DNA from 2 places in the Hyphomicrobium sp. DMF-1 genome. Region 2 is predicted to be linked to the other one. Evidence: riboswitches for the same ligand, from Rfam matches in the RefSeq annotation. Region 2 holds a riboswitch; the other holds the start of a gene.

Region 1 (3,410 bases), 2.4 Mb from region 2:
GCGGCGCGGTCTCCAGCATTGCGGTCTTGGGCTGGGGTTTGCTCACGGCGGGCCGCTCTGGGCTCGGCGCCTGTGCTACAGGCGGGGTTACTGCCGGCGCAGCCGCCGCAGGTGGCGTAGCGCCCGCTCCACCGAGGTAAATCTCTCCTCCGCCTAGAGACCCGTACACATGCGGAATCTGCTGACCGTGCGTGAGCTCCATCACGTCATCGCGGACGCGTCCGAAAACCAGCCGGATCTCGGTGCTCGACGCAGAAAGGTGGCGCAACAAGGCCTTCGTATAAGGGCTGTGCTCAAGCCCGCTGCCGTCGTCCGCCGTCATCCCCTCCTTGGCGGCGTAGGCAACGAGCGTATTGCCGTCAGGTTCAACGCGCGCCAGGCCGCGCGGGATGCTTCTGCGCCCGCCGGCCATCGGAAACACGTTGTTCCGGCAGGCGTCGAGGATAACAAGTTTGAGCTTCCGAACGCCGTCGAGCTGATTGAGGACCGTGTCGAGGCTCACGGCCTCGAGATCGAGATCCGAGCTGCGATCAAGCCGGGCATCGACCGGGATCAAATAGTTCTTGCCGGAATACTCAGTGCCATGTCCGGCAAAATAGATGACCGCGACATCGGCCCCAACAGCAAGCCGCGAGATCTCTCCCAACGCACTTCTGATGCCCTGGATACCCACATCCTTTCTGAGAAGGACCTTATCGAATCCCAAGGATTCGAAGGTGCGGGCAATGGCTTCCGCATCTTTGATCGGATTGGCGAGTGGCCCCACCTTGTAGTTCGAATTCCCAATGACCAGCGCTATTCTCTGCGTCGCGTGCGCGCTGTGTCCAAGCGATAGAAAAACTGCAAAGGCCGCAACAAATGCGAATAGACGATGAGGCATGATGTATCCCCAATAGTCATATGCAAAAAGTATATTACATACCAATTTGTACTCTGATGATTTGCGGCCACACAAGGGTGTCCCAGAAGATCTGACAAATCTTCCCGTGTGATGACAAGGTGTGCCGAACCCACGGCATCGCTGAGCACGGCACACTCTCTCATCGCCGCGCATCGTTGAGCGTGCCTAGCCGAGTGCACTTCGCTCCTCGCTCCATTGCTGTGAACAAGCATCACCGAGTTCGCGCTCACCCTCGGTTTGGAAACCAGAGAAGCCACGTCGCGCGACCGGCGCGCCGCGGGTGTCACCACATCTTCGCGATGGGGGATTGACAACCGCCGCAAGTTACCGCGTCTTAGTACGCGTGACGGTTCCCGGAGTGCGCGCAAGCGAGCGACGGGTGAAAAGGGAACACGGTGAGGCGCGTCACTGCGCCGAAGCCGAGGCTGCTCCCGCAACTGTAAGCGGCAAGTCTACTCCTTTTATGCCACTGGAGATCCGCGTTGGATCACCGGGAAGGTCGGAGCGAGACGTTCGAGCCGTGAGCCAGGAGACCTGCCGGCACGAGTCGCCCATCCTCCGTGCGGGACGCTCGGTGGAACGGTTACCCGTAGTGGCGGCTGATGTGCAACCTTTTGGGAGCTACGTCAGGCATGCCTTGGGTCGAAACAACCCTCTGACAAAACAAAGTCTCGCGCTGCAACGCCGCGCGCCGCTGCATGCATGTGCGGCTGCGTGGGCATCGTGTGGGGCTGTTTGATTTTGTGGTGAGTCTGCACGGGCTCCCGTCCATCAATCGTGACGGGGGACTTGTGACGTATCGAATTTCTTTCGTGGCAGCGCGCGATTTCGGGACTGCCCGCAGGGCGGTGCTAGTGTCGTCGACCGTGCTGCTTGTCGCGTCGGCATTCGGCCATTCGGCGAAAGCTCAAGTTATGGAGCTTGAAGGCATAACCATCTACTCGGCCAACCGCACGCCGACGGACGCCTCGAAAGTCGGCTCCACCGTGGAGGTTCTCACGGAGAAGGATCTCGCGAAGCAATCGAGGACCTATCTCAAGGACTACCTCGAGACCTTGCCTGGCGTGAACTTTTCACAATTCGGACCGCCGGGCACGCAAGCCGGAATCAGCATCCGCGGGGCGAGCGGAAGGTACGTAAAGTTGCTCGTCGACGGGATGGATCTGAGCGACCCCTCGGGCGTCACCACCGAGACCGCCTTCGAGCATTTGCTTGTCGGCGATGTGTCACGTATCGAGCTGGTGAAGGGCTCGCAGAGCACGCTGTTCGGCGGCGACGCTGTTGCCGGTGTCATCAACATCGAGACCAAAAAAGCGACCAAGCCCGGCTTCTCCCAAGGGGGAGGCGTGGAATACGGCGCCTACAATACCTTTCGCGGCGCCTATACCGCTGGCTACGCCGCCAACGACGGCAGCAACATTTCGGTCACCGCCCAAGGCGTCGACACGGACGGTTTCTCCGCAGCCGCGGTTGGCACCGAGGATGACGGCTACAGAAACCTGACATTCTCGGGACGAGGCGAATACTATCTCACCCCGTCTGCGAAGGTCTTCTTCAGCGCCCGCACGCTCGACGCCGATCTCGATATCGACGGCGGATTTCCGTTTAACGACAATGCCGATACCGTCGATGTCGTACAGCATGCCGGACGGGTGGGCGCCGAGGTCTCGTTTCTCGACGGGGCATTCCGGAACACCGTCGCGCTGCAAGGGATGCGGAACGAGCGCGAGTATTTCGGCAGCTCGGCCGGGAGCTACGTCGGCGAGCGCGTCAAGGCCGAATACCAAGGTGTTGTGACACTCAACGAGCGCTTGTCTTTGCTGGGCGGCGTCGATTGGGAAAAGACGACGGCGGACTCCTACTCCGTCAACGGCCAATCGGCAGATTGGACAGGCTACTTTGCGCAGCTCATGATCGAGCCAATTGACGGCTTGGTGCTGACGGGCGGCGGCCGTCTCGATAGCCACAGCAATTTCGGCGACTTCAAAACACACCGGCTGACGGGCGCCTATCTCTTTCCGGGAAGCGCTACGAAGATCCGGGGAAGCTATGGGACCGGCTTCCGCGTGCCGTCCCTGGACGAGCTGTTCGGGGAATTCCCGCTCTATCCATCCTATTCGGAGTACGGGAACCCTAATCTCGAGCCGGAGACCAGCAAGACCTGGGACGCCGGCATCGACCAGGGTTTCCTGGACGGCAGGGTGCAACTGGGCGCGACGTATTTCGAGCTCGATACCGACAACCTCATCACCACCGAGTACAACCCCGGAACGGGCAAATACAAATACACCAACATCCCCGGCGTGACGCGACGCAACGGCGTTGAGCTGACCTCGGCTGTGATGATCGTGCCCGGCGTCACCGTGTCGGCGAGCTACACCTATGTCGACACCGAGACCGCGTCGGGTGCCCGGCTCAACCACGTTCCCAAGAACAACGTGGTACTCGGAGTTGACCTCGTGCCCATGGAGAAGGTGGCCCTCAACGTCACCGCAAAGGGCGTGACCGA
Region 2 (3,410 bases):
CAACCTTCGCAAGGGCGACATCGCCAACATGGGCTTTGCACGCGCTGCGGATGTGCCGGTCGTGCTGATCGGCGATATCGAGCGCGGCGGCATCTTCGCAAGCCTTGCAGGCACACGTGCGGTGATCACGCCCGAAGATGCAGCCATGGTCGAAGGCTTCATCGTCAACAAGTTCCGCGGCGATCCGGCGCTCTTTGCAACCGGGCTCGATCTCATTGCCCAGCAGACCGGGTGGAGCGCGCTCGGCCTCGTGCCCTATTTCACCGAAGCGGCTAACCTGCCCGCCGAGGACTCCCAATCGCTCGTAACGGGCCGCACGGCGAGCGGCGACGCGAGCCGCCCGCTCGTCGTGGTGCTCGCCTATCCGCGCCTGTCCAACTTCGACGATTTCGATCCCTTGCGCCTCGAGCCCGGCATCGACTTCGCCTTCCTCCGGCCGGGAGAGCCGATCCCGGGAACGGCTGCCCTCGTCATTCTGCCGGGTTCGAAATCCACCATCGCAGACCTCGCAGCGCTAAGGGAAACCGGCTGGGACATCGACCTCGCGGCACACGTGCGCCGCGGCGGCCACGTGCTCGGGATCTGCGGGGGATATCAAATGCTCGGCCGCGAGATCGCCGATCCCGGCGGCATCGAAGGCCCGGCGGGATCAACGCGCGGCTTGGGCCTGCTCGATGTCGAAACGATGCTGGCGGGAGACAAAATGCTGGTCGAGGTAGCGGGTACGGCGACCGGCGGCATACCGATAAAAGGCTACGAGATGCACGTCGGCCGGACCAATGGTCCGGGCTGCGCAAACCCCATGCTGCAATTCTCCGATGGCAGACGCGACGGAGCCGTGAGCCCGTCCGGTCGCATCTCGGGGTGCTACGTGCACGGCCTCTTCGCGAGCGACGCGTATCGCTCGGCACTTCTCGATGGGCTTGGCGCGACGTCCGGCGTCCACGACTACGAGGCGGGCGTCGATGCCACGCTCGACGCGCTCGCCGCACATCTGGAAGCGCACCTCGATTGCGACCGCATCCTTGAAATCGCTCGCACACCGACGCTCGCAAGTTCGGTATAAGAGAGCGCACAACTCGCTGTCAGGGCACGTGTATCTCTGTGGCGAATTTGTACTCTCGCCCTCAGCGCCCGCCCCTCCGTGTGCATTTCTAAATTGACTCCCTGCCGCACGTTCTGAGCACATACGCCCCGTGACGGTTCCGCGGGATACGAAAGTCTCCCCGGATAATAGGGAACGCGGTGAGACCATGTGTCGACCCCGCGGCTGCGCCCGCAACTGTGAGCGGCAAGCATCTTTCGCAATGCCACTGGCGATCGACCTGATCGCTGGGAAGGCCGGGAGAAGCGCCAGAGCCGTGAGCCAGGAGACCTGCCGCCACATGTCGCCCACCTGCTGTGCGGGACGCGCAGAAGGACGGTTCACCGTAGTGGCGGCTGATGCGCAACCGAACGGAAGCAGCGTCAGGACATCACGGATGGGCAACCGGCGAGCGGTCTCGCTTGTCTCCCGAACTCCGGCATACCTGTCCTCGGGCGGCTTCTCGTTCCATCGTCTCTGACGGGGAACTCGCCATGGCTACACTTGATCCACACGCTCCATCGCCCGCTTTCGTTACGCTGGCAGACTTGCACACACTCCTCGAGGCAGAGCTTCGAAGCTGGACTTGCGGCTGGAGCGTCGGCTCCTTCGGCGCCATCGGCGAGTATCACCAGGACGAGGGCGAGAGGTTGATCGTCGACGATCCGGAAAATCTCACCCGCGCCACCAGCCGCGGCGCCATCCGCATTGCGCTGAAGGAGAACGTAGAGCCCGTCGCTTACGAGTTGTTGAGCCCTCGTCCCCATCGCTGGAGCCAGGGCATCGCGCTTTGCCTGCCCGACGCGGAAGCCGCAGCCGCTCAGCGCGAGGCCTTGACCGAGCTCGGCATCGATCGCGACGCCATCCGCCCCGAGGATCGAGGTTCCATTCTGTTCGATGTGGGCCTTGCCCAGCCGCAAATCGACTTCTGCGTGCGCACCAGCGATCCGGATCTCTTGCGCGTGCTCAGGAGCTGCTGCGGTAAACCGACCTTCGCCACCGAGGCCGGTATGGCCATCCTCTCGCAGCATCCGCACCGGGTCGTGATATCGCATCTCGGCCGCGCCGAGGTTTATCAGAAGATCGGCGGGCCGGACACGGGCGGCGTCTCGCCGCCAGGTCCTCACACCCACGTGCTGCCCAAACTACTATCCGCGCGCAGAACGCATTCGGCGAACACGCCAATCCCCGACGGCCTGACGCCGTGCGCGTTCCTCTATCCCGGCAACCCCGTCATCGGCGCACTGGGTGAGGACACTCCCTACGACGATGGATTGTTCGTAAAATTCCAGAACTATCTCGCAGCTTTCGGACCGCCTGCCTACACCGCGACGAAGCAGCGTGTGTGGCGCGCCATCGAGAACCGGGAAGATCCGGCAAACTTCGACGAGCCACAAACCCGCCTCGAAAGAGCCGCGCTGCGAAATGCCATCCGCCAACTGATCCGGCGCAGCGAAGCATCGGCTGATCAAGCTTTGCAGCAGAGTATAGAAGCTTGGCGCGCTGAGTTCGACAGGGCCTCCGAGAGCGACGACGAGTAACCTGCGCAACGCTCCACATCAGGAGTGTGGCAGATGTGTCTCGCATGGAGGTGCTGTTGGAAGAGTTCGAGGTTTGCACATTGACTCTGCCCCTCCCTTGAGGCGCTCTAAGAACCGTGACGGTGTCACCATCTGCGCAAGCAGGCGGCGACTAAGAGGGAACACGGTGTGACGCGAGCGCTGAAAAGCGCAGCACGTCGAAGCCGAGGCTGCTCCCGCAACTGTAAACGGCGAGTCTCTACCAACGACGCCACTGGCGGCCCCCAATTGGGCAACCGGGAAGGCAGGTAAAGAGACGCTTGAGCCGTGAGCCAGGAGACCTGCCGGCACGAGTCGCCCATCCTACGTGCGGGACGCGCGTTGGAACGGTTACCCGTAGTGGCGGCTGATGTGCAACCGAATGGGAGCAACGTCAGGCATGCCCAGGGTCTCGATACCCACCTGATTTGAGAACCAAGAACGCTCGCGTATGGCGGGCAATGCATCGTGCCGCGATACTTGCGGCGCCTTCGCATTGTGTGCCGCCGTTGCGAGCCGTCGGGCCGACCTGCCGGAGTTCCCGTCCATCACTCGTGACGGGGGAATTTGTGACGTATCGTAATATCGCCGCGACATCGGCGCCAAAAGGTGTCTTGAAAGCGCTTCTGCTCTCGACCAGCGCCACGCTTGTGACGCTCGCGACGCCCGCCGTAGCCCAGGAAGCGGAGGAGCTTCCGCCGCTGGTCGTCGAAGGCGCGACCGTCGAGAAGCCCAAAACAAAGGTGAGCAAGACCACTGGCTCGCCG

The links. Region 2 has a riboswitch for cobalamin ahead of PE058_RS05560 (DUF6925 family protein). Riboswitches for the same ligand answer to the same signal wherever they lie in the genome.
Region 1: another riboswitch for cobalamin. It lies ahead of PE058_RS16600 (TonB-dependent receptor plug domain-containing protein); the one in region 2 lies ahead of PE058_RS05560 (DUF6925 family protein).

The regions. Positions count from the first base shown of each region.
Region 1 is NZ_CP115706.1:3,622,514-3,625,923, forward strand. It holds gene PE058_RS16590 (PQQ-dependent dehydrogenase, methanol/ethanol family) at 1-19, opposite strand, end outside; partial or broken gene PE058_RS16595 (caspase family protein) at 173-1,054, opposite strand; cobalamin riboswitch at 1,232-1,457, shown strand; gene PE058_RS16600 (TonB-dependent receptor plug domain-containing protein) at 1,714-3,410, shown strand, end outside.
Region 2 is NZ_CP115706.1:1,235,327-1,238,736, reverse strand. It holds gene PE058_RS05565 (cobyric acid synthase) at 1-1,066, shown strand, start outside; cobalamin riboswitch at 1,184-1,397, shown strand; gene PE058_RS05560 (DUF6925 family protein) at 1,579-2,625, shown strand; cobalamin riboswitch at 2,729-2,967, shown strand; gene PE058_RS05555 (TonB-dependent receptor plug domain-containing protein) at 3,213-3,410, shown strand, end outside.